Regions from separate parts of the Sporosarcina sp. 6E9 genome, predicted to be linked through region 3. Evidence: riboswitches for the same ligand, from Rfam matches in the RefSeq annotation. Region 3 holds a riboswitch; each other region holds the start of a gene.
The links. Region 3 has a riboswitch for S-adenosylmethionine ahead of J4G36_RS06910 (LLM class flavin-dependent oxidoreductase). Riboswitches for the same ligand answer to the same signal wherever they lie in the genome.
Positions count from the first base shown of each region.

Region 1: it holds a riboswitch for S-adenosylmethionine, as region 3 does, so the genes downstream of both, J4G36_RS01230 (carboxymuconolactone decarboxylase family protein) here and J4G36_RS06910 (LLM class flavin-dependent oxidoreductase) in region 3, are expected to answer to the same signal.
Region 2: it holds a riboswitch for S-adenosylmethionine, as region 3 does, so the genes downstream of both, J4G36_RS12330 (O-acetylhomoserine aminocarboxypropyltransferase/cysteine synthase family protein) here and J4G36_RS06910 (LLM class flavin-dependent oxidoreductase) in region 3, are expected to answer to the same signal.
Region 4: it holds a riboswitch for S-adenosylmethionine, as region 3 does, so the genes downstream of both, J4G36_RS03750 (hypothetical protein) here and J4G36_RS06910 (LLM class flavin-dependent oxidoreductase) in region 3, are expected to answer to the same signal.

Region 1 covers NZ_JAGEMN010000001.1:201,207-206,595, forward strand. The annotation lists gene J4G36_RS01225 (glycoside hydrolase family 32 protein) at 21-1,877, shown strand; partial or broken gene J4G36_RS18915 (ABC transporter permease) at 1,991-2,290, opposite strand; partial or broken gene J4G36_RS18425 (DUF600 domain-containing protein) at 2,701-2,829, shown strand; gene J4G36_RS01230 (carboxymuconolactone decarboxylase family protein) at 3,038-3,715, opposite strand; SAM riboswitch class I at 3,912-4,024, opposite strand; gene J4G36_RS01235 (LLM class flavin-dependent oxidoreductase) at 4,270-5,389, opposite strand, start outside.
Region 2 covers NZ_JAGEMN010000002.1:149,595-154,983, reverse strand. The annotation lists gene J4G36_RS12340 (CoA-acylating methylmalonate-semialdehyde dehydrogenase) at 1-930, shown strand, start outside; gene J4G36_RS12335 (aspartate aminotransferase family protein) at 960-2,318, shown strand; SAM riboswitch class I at 2,504-2,619, shown strand; gene J4G36_RS12330 (O-acetylhomoserine aminocarboxypropyltransferase/cysteine synthase family protein) at 2,736-4,028, shown strand; gene metX (homoserine O-acetyltransferase MetX) at 4,056-5,129, shown strand; gene J4G36_RS12320 (homoserine dehydrogenase) at 5,087-5,389, shown strand, end outside.
Region 3 covers NZ_JAGEMN010000001.1:1,323,660-1,329,048, forward strand. The annotation lists gene J4G36_RS06900 (polysaccharide deacetylase family protein) at 1-881, shown strand, start outside; gene J4G36_RS06905 (ATP-grasp domain-containing protein) at 950-1,891, opposite strand; partial or broken gene J4G36_RS06910 (LLM class flavin-dependent oxidoreductase) at 1,906-2,966, opposite strand; SAM riboswitch class I at 3,038-3,145, opposite strand; gene J4G36_RS06915 (hypothetical protein) at 3,249-3,662, opposite strand; gene J4G36_RS06920 (zinc ribbon domain-containing protein) at 3,666-3,833, opposite strand; gene J4G36_RS06925 (DUF899 family protein) at 3,866-4,762, opposite strand; gene J4G36_RS06930 (AI-2E family transporter) at 5,089-5,389, shown strand, end outside.
Region 4 covers NZ_JAGEMN010000001.1:706,602-711,990, reverse strand. The annotation lists gene J4G36_RS03760 (endonuclease V) at 1-91, shown strand, start outside; gene J4G36_RS03755 (AbgT family transporter) at 147-1,694, opposite strand; SAM riboswitch class I at 2,119-2,230, shown strand; gene J4G36_RS03750 (hypothetical protein) at 2,320-2,607, shown strand; gene J4G36_RS03745 (LLM class flavin-dependent oxidoreductase) at 2,642-4,018, shown strand; gene J4G36_RS03740 (MetQ/NlpA family ABC transporter substrate-binding protein) at 4,047-4,862, shown strand; gene J4G36_RS03735 (methionine ABC transporter ATP-binding protein) at 4,874-5,389, shown strand, end outside.

The DNA.
Region 1 (5,389 bases), 1.1 Mb from region 3:
AAATAAGGAGTGGGTATATTTTGAAAACTAAGAGACTTATTGTTACGCTAATAGGGATATTAATCTTATTAGTTGGATGCAGTGAAGTTGAACAAGACAAGAAAGGAGAGAATGATTTGAAAGCGGAAGGTCTAAGTAAAAAGCAGGCAGCAAATGCTGATTACTATACGGAAATGTATCGGCCACAGTTTCATTTTTCAACGCCGTCAGGGAATTTAGCGGATCCAAACGGACTTATTTATTTTGAAGGAGAATATCATTTATTTCATCAAAAGAATGGCAACTGGGCGCATGCCATTAGTACAGATATGCTCCATTGGGAACACCTTCCCGTCGCTTTGGAGCATGATTTACTTGGCCAAGCATTATCGGGTAGTGCGGTTGTAGACTGGAATGATTCCAGTGGCTTATTTGGTAGGAAGGCTGGTTTAGTTGCCTTTTACACCAGTACCGAGGGCGGTGAAGCACAGGGTATGGCGTATAGTAAAGATAAAGGGAGAACATGGGAGCGCTATGAAGGTAACCCGATCATTGAAAATCCCGGTATCAAAGACTTCCGCGATCCAAAAGTGTTCTGGCATGAGGATACAAATAAGTGGGTAATGGTAATTTCTACGAATCAAAGTGTTACGTTTTACAACTCTGATAACTTGATAGACTGGACGTTTCAAAGTCAATTTGGAGAAGATGAAGGCTCGCATGTTGCTGTGTGGGAGTGTCCGGATTTATTCGAGCTACCTGTCAATGGGGATCAGGGAAATAAGAAGTGGGTTCTGCATGTGAGTGTTGGAGATAATGATGCAACGAATGGTTCTACAGCTCAATATTTCATAGGAGAGTTTGATGGAACAACGTTTGTTAATGACAATTCTCCAGAAACAGTGCTAACGACTGATTTCGGCCAAGACTTTTATGCGGCACAGTCATTTTCGGGTATTCCTGATGAGGATGGCAGAAGAATTTGGCTAGGCTGGATGGCGAATTGGCGCTATCCATACCAATCCCCAACAGATCCATGGATGGGCTCCATGTCGATTCCGCGTGAGTTATCACTTCGGACAATTGAAGATGGTGGTATTCGACTGTTCCAAGGACCTATTCAGGAAATAGAAAATTTGCGGGCAAATACACATCATGTGGAGGCATTCCGATTAGAAGGCGACCATCCGATTGATGCATTTGCGAGTACAACATTCGAATTTGAAATGATTGTGGAATGGGATGATGTAGAGGAGTTCGGTATTCGTCTTCGCCAATCCGAAGAGGAAAAGGCTGTATTTGGCGTTGATACAGCGGCCAATAAAATCTATTTAGATCGCTCAAATGCTGGACTGGAACAATTGACGGATCGTAACGGAAATATGTATCAGTTTGGTAACCGCCACGAAACGGATTACCCAATGGAGCGAAAACAGATAAAGATAAGGGGTCTTGTAGACGAATCTTCCATTGAGTTATTTGTCAATGAAGGTGAATTCGCGTTTACCAAATTGATTTATACAAAGCCGACGAATAATGCGATTGAATTATATACAAAGGGCGGCAGTGTAGATGTCGTGCAATTGGACTTCTTTGAGTTGCATTCGACATGGCGGGAACGTCCACAAGCGCATGAGTTGACCAGAATTGTAGTCAGTGAGGAATATGTCACATTAAAAGTTGGTGAAGTGACGACTATTCAGGCACAGGCGAAGCTGAATGGTTATGATAAGGGCTATAAATGGGAAGTTGAACAGTCGCATGTAGTGGCAATCACAGAGCAGGATGATGACTCAATGATATCTTTGGAAGCCTTGGAACCTGGCGTTACGAGTATCACAGTGAGTGACGCGAGCGGGAAGATTACTAAGGTGATAAAGGTTAGGGTTCATTCGTAATAGAGGAGAAGAAACATGATGAAAAACTTTGTAGATATACCCTTAAATTTTTATTTAAAGTCGTGAATTATCATGATTCAATCTTGCACAGGCACTTTTCACTATTCCGTCCTTTCTAATGAACAATCTAATGAAATTTCACCTTTTTCAACTGATTCAATCAACTTGGAATCAGTCGATGTAACAAACGCAAGACAATGTTGCTTATCGTTTGAATCGTTTACAAATCCCATTTGAATTGAAAGTGCCACAGCATCTTTCTGCTTGGATAGTATGTTGTCTTGCAAATCTTTATCTATTCTTGAAAAATAGTAGGTTTCATGGGCCTCGGTCTCCATATAAAAGTGACCATCCGGGAGATTTTTTATTAGCGCTGCATTGTCTTGGGATAACTTAGAAATGATAAATGTTAAAGCTTACAAGAGAAATCGCTTCTATATTGCCATATAAAAACAAAGAATCCAACCAAATTAATAGCTGGTTGGATTTTTTTGTAATTTATCTATTTGTAAAGGCATTAAAAAAACAAGGAATAGAGGAATAGAAAGGACATACTTGGATTCTGTCGAATAAGGAAGAATCTGAGAAATACGGACTTGCTCCTATTCTTGATGATGCAGGTAGTGTTGCAACATTGCATCATTCACAACAAAAAGGTGTTGGACCATTATATGAAGCTTCAACTAGGTAACATAATATCAGTAATGCTAAAAGAGCTCCACTACATTCTTATAAAGGAAAGTTAAACCCATTTTATCCAATGGATGAGACAACTAGAGGGGCATTTCAAAAAGTAGATTCTATTAATTATTAGAAAATACATATGCCAACAGAGTTGAAATTAATATATGATGCTAAGAGTGGCGGGTTTCAAGCTGAATACAAGTATAATTTAGTACACACAAATGACGTTCTAAAGTGGTTTGAAGAGATAAAAAGTAATATCCGATGAAGTTTACCTAAAACCATATTTTAAAGAGGGGGGGTCCCAGTGTAATAAAGCGCTAACTAACTCGTACTGACGAGATATGATTAATGGAAATGATATATGTTCCGTCAAGTACAGACGACTAATTTAAAAGATGAAAAATACCCCAGTCCCGCAAAGTTTAGCAGGGAAGGGGTATTTCAAGGGCTATTTAAATCTTATTGATCACAACTCAAGAATCATATGCATTCAACGCATTCACACTGTGTGCCAAAGCTGAACCAGCTTTTAATGCAGTGGCAACCAAAATTGACTCCGCAAGCTCTTCTTTAGTGACACCGGCCTTCTTTGCAGCCTTCGTATGAATGTCGATGCAATAAGGGCACCCCGTTGTGTGCGCGACAGCAACTGCGATTAGTTCCTTCTCCTTTACGCTTAACACGCTTTCTTTCAATGATTGTCCGTCAAAATCGACAAACGCTTTGAATGCATCTCCGTTGAGTGCTGAAAACTCTTTTAATCGATTGAAATAAGACGCTTTATATAACTCCTCTTCATCAGTTTCATCGTATGCATTTAATGCGTTCACGCCATGCGCGAGTGCAGAACCAGCTTTTAGTGCAGTGGCAACTAGGATGGCTTCAGCCAACTCTTCTTTTGTCACATCTTCTGATTTTCCTGCTTTCACGTGAACTTCAATGCAATAAGGACAACCTGTTGTATGCGCGACAGCGATGGCGATTAATTCTTTCAGCTTTACCGATAACTTTCCTTCAGCTAACGCAGCCTTGTCAAACTGTACAAATGCTTTGAAAGCATCTGGCGCCAATTCGCTTAATTCACCGATGCGATTAAAATATGATTTTTGATACAATGCTTCTTTGTTTGCAACTAATACTTCTTTACTCATGATAATTCCTCCTAGTTTTTTAGTGTGACACCTATGCAAATCAAATTCTTAAATACATAAACTTGAAAGTCAAATCAACTCCTTTATGATTCAAACAGCGCAACTTTGTCTCCGTATCCTTCTGCAACATGAGGGTCCACGCATTCATAAGATAAAGAAAAGCCCCCTTCATAAGAAGAGGGCCGAAAAATTCCTCCTCTTATTTTCCAGGTTTAGAAAACCTGTAGGATGTAGCACCTTTTCAGATAAATTCATCTGCTGGTTGCCGGGCTTCATCGGGCCTATTCCCTCCGCCGCTCGTAATAAGAGTATATTCAGTTGTAAAAGTAATTTGTAAATTCAATTGATTGAGAATTAGCATAGACAGAAAAGAGGAAATTGTCAACCTTATATTTGGGATTTGGGAGATTAGTCACAGAAAAAAGTCATTTGAAAACACTTACATAACTAACTTTATGAAATTTGGCGGGATTTCATTATGCTGTTTATTCGAAAAATGCGTATCAGGATCATATAACTGAGCAGGCAATCGACAATTATTTTATAATAATTTATTATGTTAATCCTAAATGTTCACGGAAGGTATGACCGTCGTATGCCTTTCTGAAAATACCTCTTTTTTGCATTTCAGGAACGATTAGTTCAACAAAGTCTTCTAAACTACCTGGTAATGTAGGTGGCATAAGATTAAATCCGTCAGCCACACCAGCTTCAAACCAAATTTCCATCTGATCCACAATTTCGGCGGGCGTTCCTATCAGTGTGAGGTGTCCACCGCCTGCATTCAAATAGCCTAATAATTCTCTTACTGTAGGTTGTGTATCATGAATAATTTCTAGTATCGTTTCGTAACGTCCAACTGGACCAGTAAATTCTTCTACTGGGGGTAATTGAGGTACTTCTTTATCAATTTCCCAATGAGAACTGTCTTGTTGGATAAAGAAACTCAACTGTTTTAAAGCTGTTTCAAGAGGCAATAGCTCATCTAATGCTGCTTTTTTGGCTAATGCTTCTTCATGAGTATGACCTACATATGTGACTAAACCTGGAAAAACTTTAATATGTCTATTGCTGTCTTCGCTTTGTTTAATTTGTTCATCTAACTTTTCACGAAACTTTTTTGCTTGCTTCAAGTTCCATGACACGGAATAGACTGCATCGGCATATTTTGCGGCTAATGCAATGCCTTGTTTAGAAGCCCCTGCTTGCATGGCTACTGGTTTGCCTTGCGGACTTTTTGGCGTGGTGGAGGGGCCATTTACTTTAAAATAGGGTCCATCGTGATGAACAGGTTGAATGTTTGATGGATTTATCAATTTTTTGTCTTCTCGATGATGCAGAAACTCATGGCTGTCCCATGAAAGAAATAATTTATTCATTAAAGCAGCGAATTCATCTGCCTTCTCATAGCGTTTGTCATGAGCAGGCAGTTCTTCCATACTATGATTTAACGCCTCTAAATCAGTCATTGACGTAACAAGATTCCAACCAACACGTCCTTTTGTAATATGGTCTAAACTTAATAGTTGTCGTGAAGCTGTGAAAGGATTAGAAAAAGTACTTGAAATTGTTGAAACCAATCCCACATGATTTGTCACTTGAGAAATAGCTGTTAAATTGACGATTGGATCAAACCAAAATGCGGGCATATCACTAGCATCTTTAGCTGGAAAA
Region 2 (5,389 bases), on a different contig from region 3:
CTTAAACCATCGGAAAGAACACCGCTTTTAGCCAACCGACTTGCAGAATTGCTGAAAGAAGCGGGACTTCCAGACGGCGTTTTCAATATTGTGCACGGAGCACATGATGTCGTGAACGGCATTCTTAGCCATCCGGATATTCCGGCAGTGTCATTTGTTGGATCGCAGCCAGTCGCGGAATACGTTTATAAAACAGGTACTTCCAACGGCAAAAGAGTTCAAGCGTTGGCTGGCGCTAAAAACCATACAATTGTTATGCCGGATGCGGATATGGACTTGACGGTGACAAACATTATTAACGCGGCATTTGGCTCCGCAGGGGAAAGATGTATGGCGTGTGCAGTTGTCGTCGCAGTTGGTGATATTGCGGATGAACTGGTTGAAAGGTTGGTAGATGAGTCGAATAAATTGACGATTGGGAACGGATTAGAGGAAGGGGTTTTCCTTGGACCGGTTATCAGGGATTCACATAAAGACAAAACGCTGAGTTATATCGAATCAGGTGTTGAAGAAGGTGCCAAGCTTCTGCGTGATGGACGCAGGGATGAATCGACATCTGAAGGCGGATATTTTGTCGGTCCAACAATCTTTGACAATGTGACATCGGAAATGAAGATTTGGAAAGAGGAAATCTTTGCACCCGTTCTTTCTATTGTCAGAGTGGAAACTTTGCAGGAAGCTATCGAACTCGCGAATGAGTCTGAATTTGCGAACGGGGCCTGTTTATTTACAGATAGTGCAAAAGCCATTCGTCAATTTAGAGAAGACATCGATGCGGGGATGTTAGGCGTAAATCTGGGTGTTCCAGCGCCGATGGCATTCTTCCCATTCTCCGGTTATAAAAAATCATTCTATGGTGACCTTCATGCAAACGGTCGCGATGGAATTGAATTTTACACAAGAAAGAAAATGTTGACAGCGCGTCACTAAAAAAGTATTTATTGAAGGGAGTAGAAGGAATGACGACAGTTAAAAGTGAAAAAAAATCATTAGTTGAAAAGGATCGGGAAAATGTTTGGCATCATATATCCGCCTACAATAAAAAGAGTCCACCAATGGTATGGGAAAGTGGAGAAGGGGCTTGGATAACTGATCATGAAGGCAATCGTTATCTTGACGGAATGGCTGGGCTTTGGGCTGTTAACGTAGGGTATGGTCGTGAAGTATTAGCAAAAGCGGCATACGATCAAATGTTAAAGATGGCGTATGCGCCGATGACGCAAAGCCATGAACCGGCCATTAAGCTAGCTGAAAAGTTAAATGAAATGCTCGGCGATGATTACCAAATCATTTATTCGAACAGTGGATCGGATGCCAACGAGGTAGCTTTTAAGATAGCGCGTCAATACCATCAGCAAAACGGGGATCCATCTCGCTATAAGTTCATTTCACGCTACCGGGCCTACCACGGAAGTTCGATGGGGGCATTAGCGGCAACGGGTCAGGCGTTGCGTAAATACAAATACGAACCGCTTGCACCTGGATTTCTACACGTTGCGCCACCAGATAATTACCGTCGTCCAAAAGGGCAATCAGTTGAGGAGTATAATATTCAACGTGCAGAAGAGTTTGAAGAGAAAATCATTTGGGAGCAAAAAGAAACGATTGCAGGGATCATTATGGAACCACTAATAACAGGGGGCGGCGTACTAATTCCGCATCCAGTTTACCTTGAAAAGGTTCAAGAGATATGCGATCGTCACGGTGTTTTGCTCATTATTGACGAAGTCATTTGTGGTTTTGGACGAACTGGAAAGGCATTTGGACATCAACATTTTAAACTGAAGCCGGATATCATTACAATGGCAAAAGGACTGACGAGCGCTTACTTACCGTTGTCTGTCACGGCTGTTCGTAAAGATATTTATGACAAGTTCGATACAGGTGAGGAAAATAGCCATCTACGACATATAAATACATTTGGCGGGAATCCAGCGGCTTGTGCCGTGGCATTAAAGAATATCGAGATTATGGAGGATGAAAATCTTTTTGAACGTTCAGCTGAACTTGGCGAACGACTTCAAAAAGAGTTGGCTCACTTGAAAGATCATCCTTTTGTTGGAGATATCAGAGGACTTGGTTTTCTATTAGGCATCGAACTTGTTGAAGACAAAGAAACGAGGGAGCCAGCGACGAATGAGCGTGTCGCAAAGATTATCGGGGATTGTAAGGCAAATGGACTCATTGTTGGAAGGAACGGTGATACGGTTGCTGGATTCAACAATATTGTTGCGCTTAGCCCGCCACTATCCTGTACCGATGAGGATTTCGATTTTATTGTTACGGTGATCAAAAAGGTGTTTGCAGAGAATAAATAAGTTGAAAGAGGTGGATGTCCACCTCTTTTTTCTGCGAAAAATCTTCAATGCGAGTGAAAGTAGAAGCACTAGGGAATGAATAAGAAGTTAACAATACAATCTGAAACTTATTTTTAAAAATCACTTGACTTTTCTGTATAGTCAGTTCTATACTGTGTAACAAGATGGAAAACAGAATCATCATACTCTTATCTAGAGCGGCGGAGGGATTAGGCCCTGCGATGCCCGGCAACCAGCAAGTGTCCAACTTGCAAAGGTGCTACTTCCTACAGATTCGTGCAAACGATCTGAAAGATGAGAGGAGGAATTAGCGAAAGCATAACCCTCTTCTTACACGAAGGGGGTTATTTTTATATTTAAATTTCCCCAATCGTCACTGCACTTCCATCAAATAAAAAAACTTGGAGGTAATGAAAAATGACAAACTTAAAACCAGAAACTCAACTACTACACGGTGGCCAAGAGCCAGATCCAGTAACCGGTTCACGCGCTGTACCGATTCATAGAACGACTTCATTTGTTTTTCCGGATACGGAACATGCCCAAGGTGTCTTTGGATTAACAAAAGCGGGGAATATTTATTCGCGTATTACGAATCCAACTGTTGATGTATTTGAACAGCGCGTTGCTTTGTTAGAAGGTGGAACGGCAGCGGTCGCGCTTTCTTCAGGAATGGCTGCAATTGCGTTCTCCATAATGAATATTGCAGAAGCCGGGGATGAAATTATAGCCGCTGAAAACTTATACGGTGGAACGTTTAATTTATTCGCTGTGACACTTCCACGATATGGCATCAATGTGAAATTTGTAGATTCGACTGACCCAGAAAACTTCCGTAACGCAATTACTGAGAAAACAAAAGGGTTTTTTGCGGAAACAATCGGCAACCCAAGTCTGAATGTATTGGATATCGAAGCAGTTGCAAATATTGCACATAAAAATGGGATTCCGCTTCTAATCGACAATACTTTTCCTTCGCCATACGGATCAAATCCAATAGAGTTTGGCGCAGATGTCGTCATTCATTCGGCTACGAAATGGATTGGTGGACACGGAACGACAATTGGCGGGATTGCAGTAGATGCCGGAACATTTGACTGGACACAAGGGAGGTTCCCTGGTTTTACAGAGCCAGATACGACGTATCACGGTTTACGTTATGGAATTGATACAGCAGGGGCTGCATTTGCGACGAAGCTTCGAGTTCAACTATTACGCGATTTCGGTCCATGTTTAAATCCGGATAGCGCATTTAACTTTTTACAAGGACTAGAGACACTTCACTTACGTGTGCCAAAACATAATGAAAATGCACTTAAAGTCGTGAAATACTTAAAAGAACATCCTTCTGTTGAATGGGTTACGTACAACGGCCTGGAAGAACATCCCTCATATGAATTAGGGAAGAAATATTTGAAAAACGGTTTTGGTTCTATCGTCAACTTCGGTATTAAAGGCGGTCGCGAAGCGGGACGTAAAGTCATTGACAACGTCAATATTTGGTCGCATGTTGCAAACGTCGGGGACGCTAAATCATTAATTATCCACCCGGCTTCAACAACGCATCAACAACTTGGGCCTGAAGACTTGAAAAAATCAGGCGTTACTGAAGAATTAATACGACTGGCAGTAGGGCTTGAATCCGTGGAAGATATTATTGCAGATCTTGCGCAAGCAATTGAAAAAGCTGTTCCTGTTACTGCAGGATAATTTGAAATTAGTAAACGGGGTGAGACCATGGTAGAGACTGGAATTGTGAAGATTGGAAATTTGATGTTAGCGTCTGGTGTTGTACTCGACCAAGTCCATCTCGCTTACGAATGGGCAAAAATTGATCATGCACCAACCGTGCTCGTCTGTCATGCATTGACTGGTAATCATAAAGTTATCGGTACGGTGGATGAGCCCGGGTGGTGGAATGGATTAGTAGGCGACGGAAAAAGCATCGATACGAATGAGTTTTCCGTCATTTCGTTTAATGTACTTGGTGGTTGTGATGGTTCTACCGGGCCATTATCTATAAACCCGAAAACCAATAGACCCTATCGCCAAACATTTCCGGAAATCTCAATACGAGATATGGTGCATGCGGAGCGAAAGGCGTTATCGGTTCTTGGAATCGATAAATTGCATACAGTCATTGGCGGTTCGCTTGGTGGTATGCGCGCTTTGGAGTGGGGGCTTCTCTATCCAGATGATATGGATCTTTTGTTGCCACTTGCCGTAACGCCATCTCTAAGCGCTTATGGCATTGCTTTTAACTGCATTGGCTTACATGCAATTGAAAGCGATGATGATTTTGCGAATGGAAATTATGGAGATTCGGCTGACGTAAAGGGATTCGAAACAGCTCGAATGGCTGGAATGGTGACGTATCGATCCAGTCAATTGTTCAATGAGCGTTTTGCACGCGATGAATCGAATAGTGGCGAGTACGAAGTTGAGTCGTATCTTCATCACGTCGGAAAAAAGATCACGACGCATTTTGACCCGAATAGTTACTGCACACTACTGCGAGCGATGAATACGCATGATATTGGACGGGGCAGAGGTGGAATTCGAGAAGCGGCAAAACAAATTAAAGCAAAGACAGTCATGATGGGATTCACGCATGATTTAATCTATCCGCCAGAATCAATTCGGGCATTTTGCCATCAATTGAAGAATTCTAACTTTTGTTTAATAAATACGGAATTTGGTCATGACGGGTTTTTAACGGAATATAATAAATGGGGACTTTTCATCAAACAGTCCATGGAGGTGGCAACTTGTCGACAATCAAAGTCGCTATACTTGGCTTCGGTACTGTAGGTGAAGGCATATACCGAATATTAAAAGAAAAGAAGAATGAAATTAAGTCGCAAACGGGTTTTACAATTGAAATTTCTTCAATTGTAGTTCGTGACGTCACAAAAAAAAGAATCGAAACGCCAGGCGTCAAAATTACAGATTCCATTCACGACGTTTTCGAAAACCCGGATATAGGCCTCATATTCGAAGCGATTATCGGAGAAGATCCGGCATTCACGTATCTATCGAAAGCAATCTCGAAAGGGATAAATGTAATTACT
Region 3 (5,389 bases):
CTCCCGTGAATGAACTACAACGACCCACTATGGTGACAACACATAATGAAAGTCCGAATTTGTTAGATGAAATTCGAACCTATGCCAACAAGAATAATGCCGAACCCATCGATGCAAAACTTGATCGAATTTGGAAAGCAATTCCCGGCTATAATGGATTAACGATTGATGTACAAGAAAGCTATCTGGCAATGTGGGAGAGCAGCACGTTTGATGCTAAAAAACTTGTATTTAAAGAAGTTTCTCCAAAAATTCATTTAACAGATTTGCCACCTTCCCCGATTTATAGAGGCAATCCAGAAAAACCAATGGTGACATTACTGATCAATGTTGCTTGGGGGAACGAATTCATTCCGCAAATATTAAAGACATTGGACGAACATAAGGTGAAAGCAACATTTTTTTTCGATGGCAGCTGGGTGAAAAAGAACCCTGACTTGGCAAAACAAATCTTTAATGAAAATCATGAAATCGGCAACCACGCCTATAGCCATCCCGACCTTAAACATAAATCGCCAAAGGAAACTGAGAACGAGTTAAAAAAGACCAATGATGTAATTGAAGAAACGCTAGGCGTTAAGCCTATATGGTTCGCTCCTCCAAGCGGCAGTTTCAAACAAGAAACAATTACAGTAGCCCGCAATCTGGGTATGATGACAATTCTTTGGACGGCCGATACGGTTGATTGGAGGAATCCTTCGACTGCTGAAATGGTTAAGCGCGTCACTTCCCAGGTCGAAAATGGGACGATGATTTTAATGCATCCGACAAGACCTACGGCAGAAGGTTTGGACAGCATGATTCGGGACATTCAAGAAAAAGGTTATGTCCTCGGAACAGTTTCTGAATTAATGAGTGAGGAACGAATTACGCCCCAATAACAGATAAAACCCTAGAAGCTGAAAACTGCAGTTTCTAGGGTATTTTTTATGAATAGGCCTATTAATTTCTAAGGTTTAGTTAAAGCCTCTTTTAACACTTCTGCCAATTCAAGCATTCCAAATTTCCCCGCAACTTTTTCAGCATCGGCATTATAATTTGTATTTGTATTCACATCATAAGTGAATATTTCCCCTTCATCATTACGAATAAATTCGATGCCAGCTACTTTAATATTATTATCCATTAGAAATCGCTCGTACTTTTCAATGATCGGGTCGTTAAAATCTTCTATGATCTCAAATTTCGGCTGCGCTTCTTCCTGATTTGATTCCCCAGTTGGGCAAAATATGTCATCAATTTGACAGGCATCCGCGGGACAAAGTTCAAATCCTTCGGAGGTATCGACTTTCACCGCATACAAGAATTTACCGTCGATGAATTCGCACCGAGTAATAAATGGCTGAGGCGCTTGGATATATTGCTGAATCAATGTAATGCCGTCAACGGGTTCTTCAAAAGACGTACCGTCGACATACTCACGCAGCGCTTCCGAAGAATGAAACAATCGGACGCCAAGTCCTTTTCCGGCCCGGTTATGCTTTGTTATAAAGGACCCTTCTCCAAGTTCCACAGCAGCTTGGAAAATATTCTCCTTCCCAACTGTCGCAATCGTTTTTGGTGTCTGAATCCCAGCCGCGTTGAGCGCTGTGTATTGAAGGACTTTACTTAACTCAAGTCGCAATGCATTGCTCCCATTAAAGATTACCCGGTTATGATGTTCCAGCCAAGCTAATGTCGCAGAAGCAAGTTCTGGTGCAAATCGATGCCCACGCGTATGTGATGATGCGCTCATCCGGTTATAAAAAATCCCCTCAGGAGGTTCTTCCGTCAAATTGACAATGCCCTGATCAAGATGCCATTCTTCGTATGGCACATCAAGTTCCTCAAGCCGTTTTGTTAAATGCGTCGTCCATTCACTATTCTCGTGAATGATATATATTTTACTCATTTAAATAACCCCCTTTATTTTGTGACCAATTGTCTTTTTCTTTCCACTATAGGCATAACATCTCTCGAAAAACGTTCCATTTCTTCAAGTTGAGGAGAAAATTGCAAGAGCAGTAAATGAGCAGTAAATCAACGCCTACTTTCTCAAATTCTAGGATTCTCCCGGCAATTTGTTCAGGCGTACCGATTAAATTTGGTCTTAGACCCCGGTTCGATACAGAGTAATCATACAACTTTACTTGCTGTTCGAGTTCGGAGTTTCCTGTGAAATCTTTATAACCTGCATAGCCACTAGTTTCTTTTATAGATGTGATTTTAGCGAGTTCCTCTTGAACTTCCTCTTCTGTATCACGGCATACAACATAAGCGGCCAATCCAAACGAACTAAACGGCTCTTTCACTGCATCTGAACGTAACTTTTTCATATCATCTACTTTTGCTTGGACTTCTTCAACTGTTCCGCCGTGCATAACATGCGCATCGCACGATTCAACAATCGTTTCCTTACCCCGTTTACTTTCCCCGCCCGCATACAAAATTGGATTCGGACGTTGAACAGGTTTAGGGTGCATGCGTGCATTTTCAATCGTGTAATATTTTCCTTCATAATTAAAGACTTCTTCAGTCCAGAGTCCTTTTAAAACATCTAAAAATTCCGATGTTCGTTCATAACGTTCGTCGTGCTCCGTAAAATTACCACCGTATTGTTTTGCTTCTTCTTACCACCAAGCCGAAACGACGTTTAATGTAAAACGACCATTACTTATATGATCGATATTTGCAGTCATTTTCGCTGTCACAGCCGGGTTGTGAAACGCTGGCCTCACAGCTGCCATAATTTCTATTTTATCAGTCACAGCCGCAAGTGCAGCAGCCGTTGACCAAGCTTCCAAACTATCACTTTCTGGACCTTTAATATCATTTAAATATAGCTCAGCTATTAATGTCGTATCAAAACCTAGTCTTTCACCAGCTTGAATTACTTTTTTCGCATATTCGAATGTTGGCGGCATTTCTTCATTCTCTACATTCCGTAACCATCCTCCGAAAATAGGTAACCAAAATCCATACTTCATTTCATCCAGCTCCTTTTGAAATAATAAAAAACCTCTTCGATAAGAAGAAGTTTTTGCAGGTCGCAACCTTCATCTCATCTTTCGGAACAGAATGCTCCGTTGGATTTAGCACCTGATTGCAATTTGCAAACGGTTGCCGGGTTTCATAGGGCCTATCCCTCCACCACTCTTGATAAGAATATATATTCTGTTTTCATAATTAATCCTATATGATAACTAGGGATTAAGTCAACAGTTATAGATAAAAAACACTAAACTCTTTGGATTAACAAGAAGTTAGTGTTAGTTATAACTGTTCGGTCTATTTACTGGGTTCATGCGAATTATAATCCAATAACAAAGTCCGCCAAACATATACGCCGCAACATCGAAAGGATCCGAGACACTATAATGTAAATAAACTGGAGTTACATACTCCCAAAACATGCCGCAAAGTAAAGTGAATACGAGTATTCGCGGCAATTTAATTAGCAAAAGTCTTCTTTGATTTCCATAAATCGAAAGTATATTAACAATCCCCACAATAAGTAGGCCTGCAAGTACGTCATTTAAATAATACTTTCCAAATGACCAATTTAGTAAATCCCTCAAGTAAAATTTATTCAATGTGTAAAGTGAAAATGCTCCAAATCCAGCAGAAAAACTCAATCGTAAAAGTTTGCTTGTTTTGAATAAATGATAGATTTTATTCAGCATCCTTTAACAAAATGAGATAATGAGGATTGCTACAACGACCGCACCTACTATACCCCAAAATGTAATTCCGTTACTCTTTTCTTTACTTACAAATGTATGTCCACAATTCGGACAGAATTCTGCTTGTTTGGACACGTTGTTTCCGCATGACGGACAAGGTCTTAAACTCATAAGATTACCCCTTTTCTTTTTATAGGTTTAGATTATGATTCAAATAAATGAAACCTCATCCCAAATGGATCGGTAATCATTAAACTTTTTTCATTGTATTCCATAGTAATTTTGCATCCGTTCTCTAGTAGAACACATTTTGCTGAATCAATATTACCGACAGCAAATTCGAAGAACACATTATTACTATCGCCCTTTTCGATGAAGAAATTAACACCGCTCATTGAAAGCATTGTTTCATTTTCAATGGTTTTTTCAACTTTCATCCCAAAAATCGTTTTATAAAATTGAATTGCATCTTCATAATTAGTGACGCCAATTGCAATATTATTTGTCAACTGGAAGTCGGAATCGGTGAGTATTTTATTCTTCACTTCTACATCTTTTGCGCCTGAAGGGAGAAGATCGAATAATGACCAAGTAACACAATAATCATCCCCGGGTCCAAACGGTGCTTGTGCATGAAGATAAATAAGACCTTGATCATCTTTACGAAATGTCGAAACGCCTGGCAACATACTTTTTCCCTTTTGGAAACCTAGTTCCTTAGTGAATAAACTTTCTTTTACTGAAATCATGGGAAATCGCCATTTTCGCTCCGCTGCAAAATTCTCTTGTACTTCTGGTGCATCTGGAGACGCCACAACAAAACTTGCTTGGTCAATCAAATGATGATAAATCCCATTAAAACCATCAGCCCACATTGTACAATACGAGCAACTCTTCCCCATATTATGAACGACAAACAACTCATTTTTATCGCCAAATAAATCGAATAAAGAGACTTTCTTGTTACCGGTTAATTCAAACTCATAGTTCCTGACTTGTTGTTCAGGGACTGACTGTCTCAAGTTTGAAAGTTGTTTTTTCTTCTCATAGATTTCTCTTTCCAGTTGTTCGATTTGACTTAATAAGTTACTTCTTTCCATAACTATCTACCTCCTTATTTTTAATCTACCATGACTTTAAACTCCTTTCCCTTTGTAATATGTAATCTACAATTATTCTCTTGTGATTAGTATAACAAATTGATAGGCTCTCTTTTTTCGAGATATTTTATACACCATTTACTGTTTTACGTTTCAATGACAATATAGTTTCATCTATCGACAAATTATGTAGATAATCGAATTCTACCTTTTTGATGAGTGCATGAGAAAATAACTGATAGCATTAATAGTGCTCTTTTTTTCGTGAATCACAACCTCATGGTACAATGTGGTAAACAATGATTATATAACAGGAGGCACAAAAAATGGAGCCAGAAAAAGACAAAATAAATGTAAAAACTGTTGCTACTTGGTTTTGGAAATGGTTTTTAAATAATAAAGTTGTAACAATTTTACTGGTCTCATTATTGGTTTTTCTAAACCTTCTCCTACTTTCAAAAATCACATATGTATTTAATCCAATCAAAGGATTTTTCAGTGTGATTGGATTACCAATTTTGATGGCGGGTATTTTATTTTATTTGGTAAATCCTTTGATTGATTGGATGGAAAAAAAGAAAATACCACGTATTGCTGGAATAGCGATTGTCTTTATGGTCATTATTG
Region 4 (5,389 bases), 620 kb from region 3:
CACGATGAGCTTAATTAACAAGGAAAGTCGAATTCCGATTCCAGTTAGATTGGCTGATTTAGAAACGAAGCGGTTGAGAAAACAACTTTAAAACAAGATTTCGTTGCATAAAGCCAAAAAAGCACCCCGTAGGATGCTCTTAAAACTTACTTAGGATTCAAAAATAATTCGCCTTCTGGGCCGAGTGGAATACCGAGTAAATACCATGCCGCGAACAAAATAATCCACATAATCGAAAAGGCAATAGAGTACGGTAGCAACGACGACATAAGTGTCCCAATCCCCATTTTCGGATCATACTTTTTCGCGAAAGTTAAGACAATCGCGAAATAGGCAAGCATCGGCGTTATTGGATTCGTAATGGAATCCCCTATTCGATAGGCCATCTGCGTCAACGCCGGACTATATCCCAATAACATAAACATCGGTACGAACACTGGTGCTAGAATCGCCCATTTAGCTGAAGCGCTGGCGATTAAGAAGTTAATAAGTGCTGCCACAATAATAAATCCTATTAATAACGGAAGCCCTTTCAACCCAATAGATTCTAAGGTTTCGGCTCCTTTGATTGCAACAATCGGACCTAAATTACTCCAATTGAAGAAGGCGATCATTTGTGCCGCTACGAATGCAATAACGATATACATACCCATTCCAGACATTGCTTTTGCCAAATGATTCGCCATGTCTTTTGAATCGTTAATGACCTTCACGACTTTCCCAAAAATAATTGACGGTACTAGAAATAAAATCATCATTAATGGCACTAGGCTGTCCATTAAGGGAGAAACAGTTAAGGAGCCAGTCTCTGGATGCCTAAACAACCCATTTTCGGGAATTGATAGACTGAGGATTACAACAGCCATTACCGCTACTGAAACTCCAGCCCAAAGTAGCCCCTTCTTTTCTGCTGTTGTCACTTCATCCAACGTCTCGATTTCACCTTCATATTTTCCAAGACGTGGTTCAACGATTTTAGTTGTGATAAAAACAGCTGTCGGAACTAAAAACAATGTCGAAACGACTAGGAAATAATAGTTCATCGCTGGATTTGCGATGTACTCTGGATCAATCATCTGAGCACCAGTCTGCGTGAAGCCCGAAACTAACGGATCCAAAACACTTAATATCAGATTTGCACTAAATCCACCGGCAACTGATGCATACGCGGCTGCCAAGCCTGCAATGGGATGTCGGCCCAATGCAATAAATATCATTGCAACGATTGGAGGCAACACAACCATTGCAGCATCTGCAGCTGCGTTTCCAACGATAGCTACCAACACAATTGTTGGTAGAATTAATTTCTTAGGCGCGTTTAATATGGTTGTTTTCATTACGGCCCCAATAAGTCCCGTTGACTCTGCCAGTCCAACACCTAGCATTACTACCAGAACCAAGCCTAGCGGAGGAAAACTAGTGAAATTCGCTACGAGATTCGTTAATATCTTGATGATTCCTTCGCCATTAAGCAAATTAACAACGATAATTTCTTCACCGTTACCCGGGTTTATCGCTGTTACACCAAGTAAGGAAAAAATAGTAGAACAGATTAAAATTAGGCCTGCAATATACACAAATAACATAACTGGATCGGGTAATTTGTTTCCATATTTCTCAATAAGGTCTAGAAACTTATTAAAAAAACCGTTCTTTTTATCATTTTTTCCACTACTAACTTTTTGCGAATTCAATTTTATCCCCCTTTATTGTCATCCTTTTTCAATATACGTTTAAAATAGATTACTATAGTTTTCCAATTTGTCAAACCATTTTAAATGATGCATCAATAAACTTCTATCTCTTGAAAAACAATCAATCTCGCGCATATTCAGTATCATCAGTGCACAATTCATGGTCCATTAATCCTATATCCTCAGTTGGTAAGTTCATCCAATAACACGTCAAGATTTGCATAACTCGTCACTATCACTACATCTCCATGTTTTTTCTGTCACCATATTTTGATTCAAGTTAAATAACGAGACTTTTCACTCATATCCGATTATTCTATGAAAACCTCTTGACTCTTTCGAAAAAGGTAGATAGAATCCAATCTAACGTTCGAACAGACAAATCTAGCTATTCGATCGGCGATTAAAAATTGAATAAGTAAGCTTCTTATCAAGAGAGGTGGAGGGACTGACCCTTTGAAACCTCAGCAACCAGCAATTTTCAAGTGTATGGTGCTAAGTTCAGTAGAATACATTCGTATTCTTCGAGATGAGACGGCTGAAATTACAGCTAATTTTTGTATTTCGCCCTCTTCTCATCTTGAGAAGGGGGTTTTTTATTTATTCGTATAGGAGGTGTTATTTGATGACCGTGGATGTTCATTTGCCGGATCTTTCATTCGTCCGGAAGGTTGAAGCGACTTTTCACATCAACCGGGGTGTATACAATACAATCGACGCATGGTTTTATGATCACGAAATCGTACATATCACAGAAAGAAGAATGAATATCCTTAAGTTTTTGCAATACACAACAGCGAATCTGTCGGAAGAACAATCGACAAAGCGACTCCACTTCCCTGCTGGATTAACGAATATGTTGGAAAGTTATGTGGAACGCCAAGAAATTGGAAACGAATCAGTCTTTGCATAGTTAAAACGCAACAAAAAATTAGGAGGAATTTATAATGACAAAAAAAAGAATTTTATTAAACGCATTTGATATGAACTGTCCGAGTAACCAATCTCCTGGACTCTGGTCCCATCCAGACAGTGAAGCACATCGCTATACGGATATAAACTACTGGATTGAGTTTGCAAAGTTATTGGAAGACGCACAGTTTGACTCCGTTTTCTTAGCAGATGTACTAGGTCCGTATGATGTTTATGAAGGTAAAAGAGACGCTAGTTTAAGGCAAGCAGTGCAATCCCCTATCAATGATCCACTGCTGATTGTTCCAGCAATGGCTGCAGTTACAAAAAAATTGTCATTCGGCATTACCGCGTCCGTCACCCATGAACATCCTTATACATTTGCACGTCGCATGTCGACATTAGATCATTTAACGAAGGGCCGGGTTGGTTGGAATATTGTAACCTCCTATTTGAAAAGCGCAGCATTAAATATGGGCCTTGCGGAACAAATTGCACATGATGAACGATATTCAATCGCTGAAGAATATTTAGATGTTTGTTATAAATTATGGGAACAAAGCTGGGATGAAGATGCCGTCGTTCGTGACACCAAAAGAAAGATGTATGTGGATCCAGACAAAGTGCACGACATTCAACATAAGGGTAAGTATTTCACAGTTCCAGGTGCTCATTTATGCGAACCATCCCCTCAACGAACACCAGTCATTTTTCAAGCTGGATTATCGCCAAGAGGAAGTGCATTTGCTGCAGAACATGCGGAAGGTATTTATGTTTCCATGCCAACAACTGATATTGCACGAAAGTTTGTCGATAAAATACGCGGTCAGGCAGAACAGTTTGGCAGAAAAGGCGAAGACATAAAAGTGTATAGTCTTTTCACTCCGATTGTTGGTCGAACACAAGAAGAGGCGGAAGCCAAGTATGAGGATTACAAACAACATATTAGCATTGAAGGCGCGATGAGCTTATTTAGTGGATGGACGGGAATCGATTTATCTGAATACGACCTAGATGAAGATTTGCAGTATGTTGAAAATGATTCAATGCGTTCACGTGTTGAAATTTTCACGAAAGTGGACCCAAACAAAAAATGGACCATTCGAGAAATTGCTGAATTTGTGGGTATCGGCGGGATTGGCCCGGTAGTTGTCGGGACACCTGAAAAAATCGCAGATGAAATGGAGCGCTGGGTTAACGAAGCTGACGTCGACGGGTTCAATATCACATACGCAATTAAACCAGGATCCTTTAAAGATTTTGCAGAATTGGTCACGCCTGTTCTACAAGAACGTGGATTAATTCGTAAAAAAGGTGATGTATCAGCGTCGACAATGCGCGGAAATTTATTCGGAAATAATCAATTGCCGATAAATCATCCAGGGAAAAAGCATTCAAAGGTCACTGTTTAATTCATTGATAATATAGGGGGGAAATAACATGAAAAAAATAATTAGTTTTTTGCTAGTCTTGTCCACTTTGCTCATCCTTGCTGCATGTTCATCTGGCGAAGCAAGCGGAGATAAAAAAGAGTTAAAAATCGGGGCGACATCAGGACCCTATGCAGACCAACTGAAAGAAAGCATTATTCCATTACTGGAAAAAGACGGTTACAAAGTAAAACTCGTTGAATTTAATGACTATATACAGCCTAATCGTGCACTAGAAGAAGGCAGTATCGATGCAAACGTCTTTCAAACGTCTGTCTATTTAGAGGCTTTCAATAAAGAACATAAGACGAATTTGGCAATCGGTCACGCCGTCCCTACCGCACCAATTGGTTTGTATTCAGAAAAGCATAAAGATGTTTCTGACGTAAAAGAAGGTATGAAGTTAACATTGTCAAACGACCCGGTTAGTATGGCGCGAGCCCTTCAAATGTTGGAACGTTTCGGATGGATTACGCTTGCAGGTGAAATTGATCAAACTCGTGCTTCTGAAAAAGACATCGTTGATAACAAATACAAATTAGATATTGTGGCAATGGACGGCGCACAACTTCCACGGTCTTTAGGTGATACTGACTTTGCATTCATTAACGGAAATTTCGCAATCGCCTCGGGCTTAAACTTAGAAGATGCTGTTCTCTTGGAGGATACACCACCGGAATTCATGAATAACATTGCCTATCACAAAGACAATTTGGACGAAACGTTCGCAGCGGCTATCAAAAAAGCTTATCACTCTGAAGCATTTTTAAAATATACAAACGAAAATAATGCTGGATTCACAAAACCCGATTATCAGACAGAATAGGAGGTGCTACAGTGATTGAACTTGTGAATGTCACAAAAAGGTATCATAGTGTAACGGCCGTTGATAATGTCAATCTTACCATTCCGAAAGGTGAAATTTTCGGCATTATCGGTTACAGTGGCGCTGGAAAGAGTACATTACTCAGATGTTTAAATTTGCTGGAAAAACCAACAGAAGGTCAAGTGCTCATCAATAAAAAAGAATTGACGACAATGTCTAAGATAGAAGTACGAAAAGAGCGCTTAAAAATTGGAATGATTTTTCAACACTTTCACTTAATCAGTTCCGCGAAAGTATATGACAACATTGCCTTTTCCATGTTAGCGGCTGGAAAAACAAAAACTGAAATTCAGCAACGCGTTCCGGAGTTGCTAGAAATGGTCGGCCTTGCCGATCGTGCCGATTATTATCCAGCTCAACTTTCAGGTGGCCAGAAACAGCGTGTCGGGATTGCCCGCGCGCTTGCAAACGATCCAACTGTCCTACTTTGCGATGAAGCAACGTCTGCACTCGATCCTAATACGACA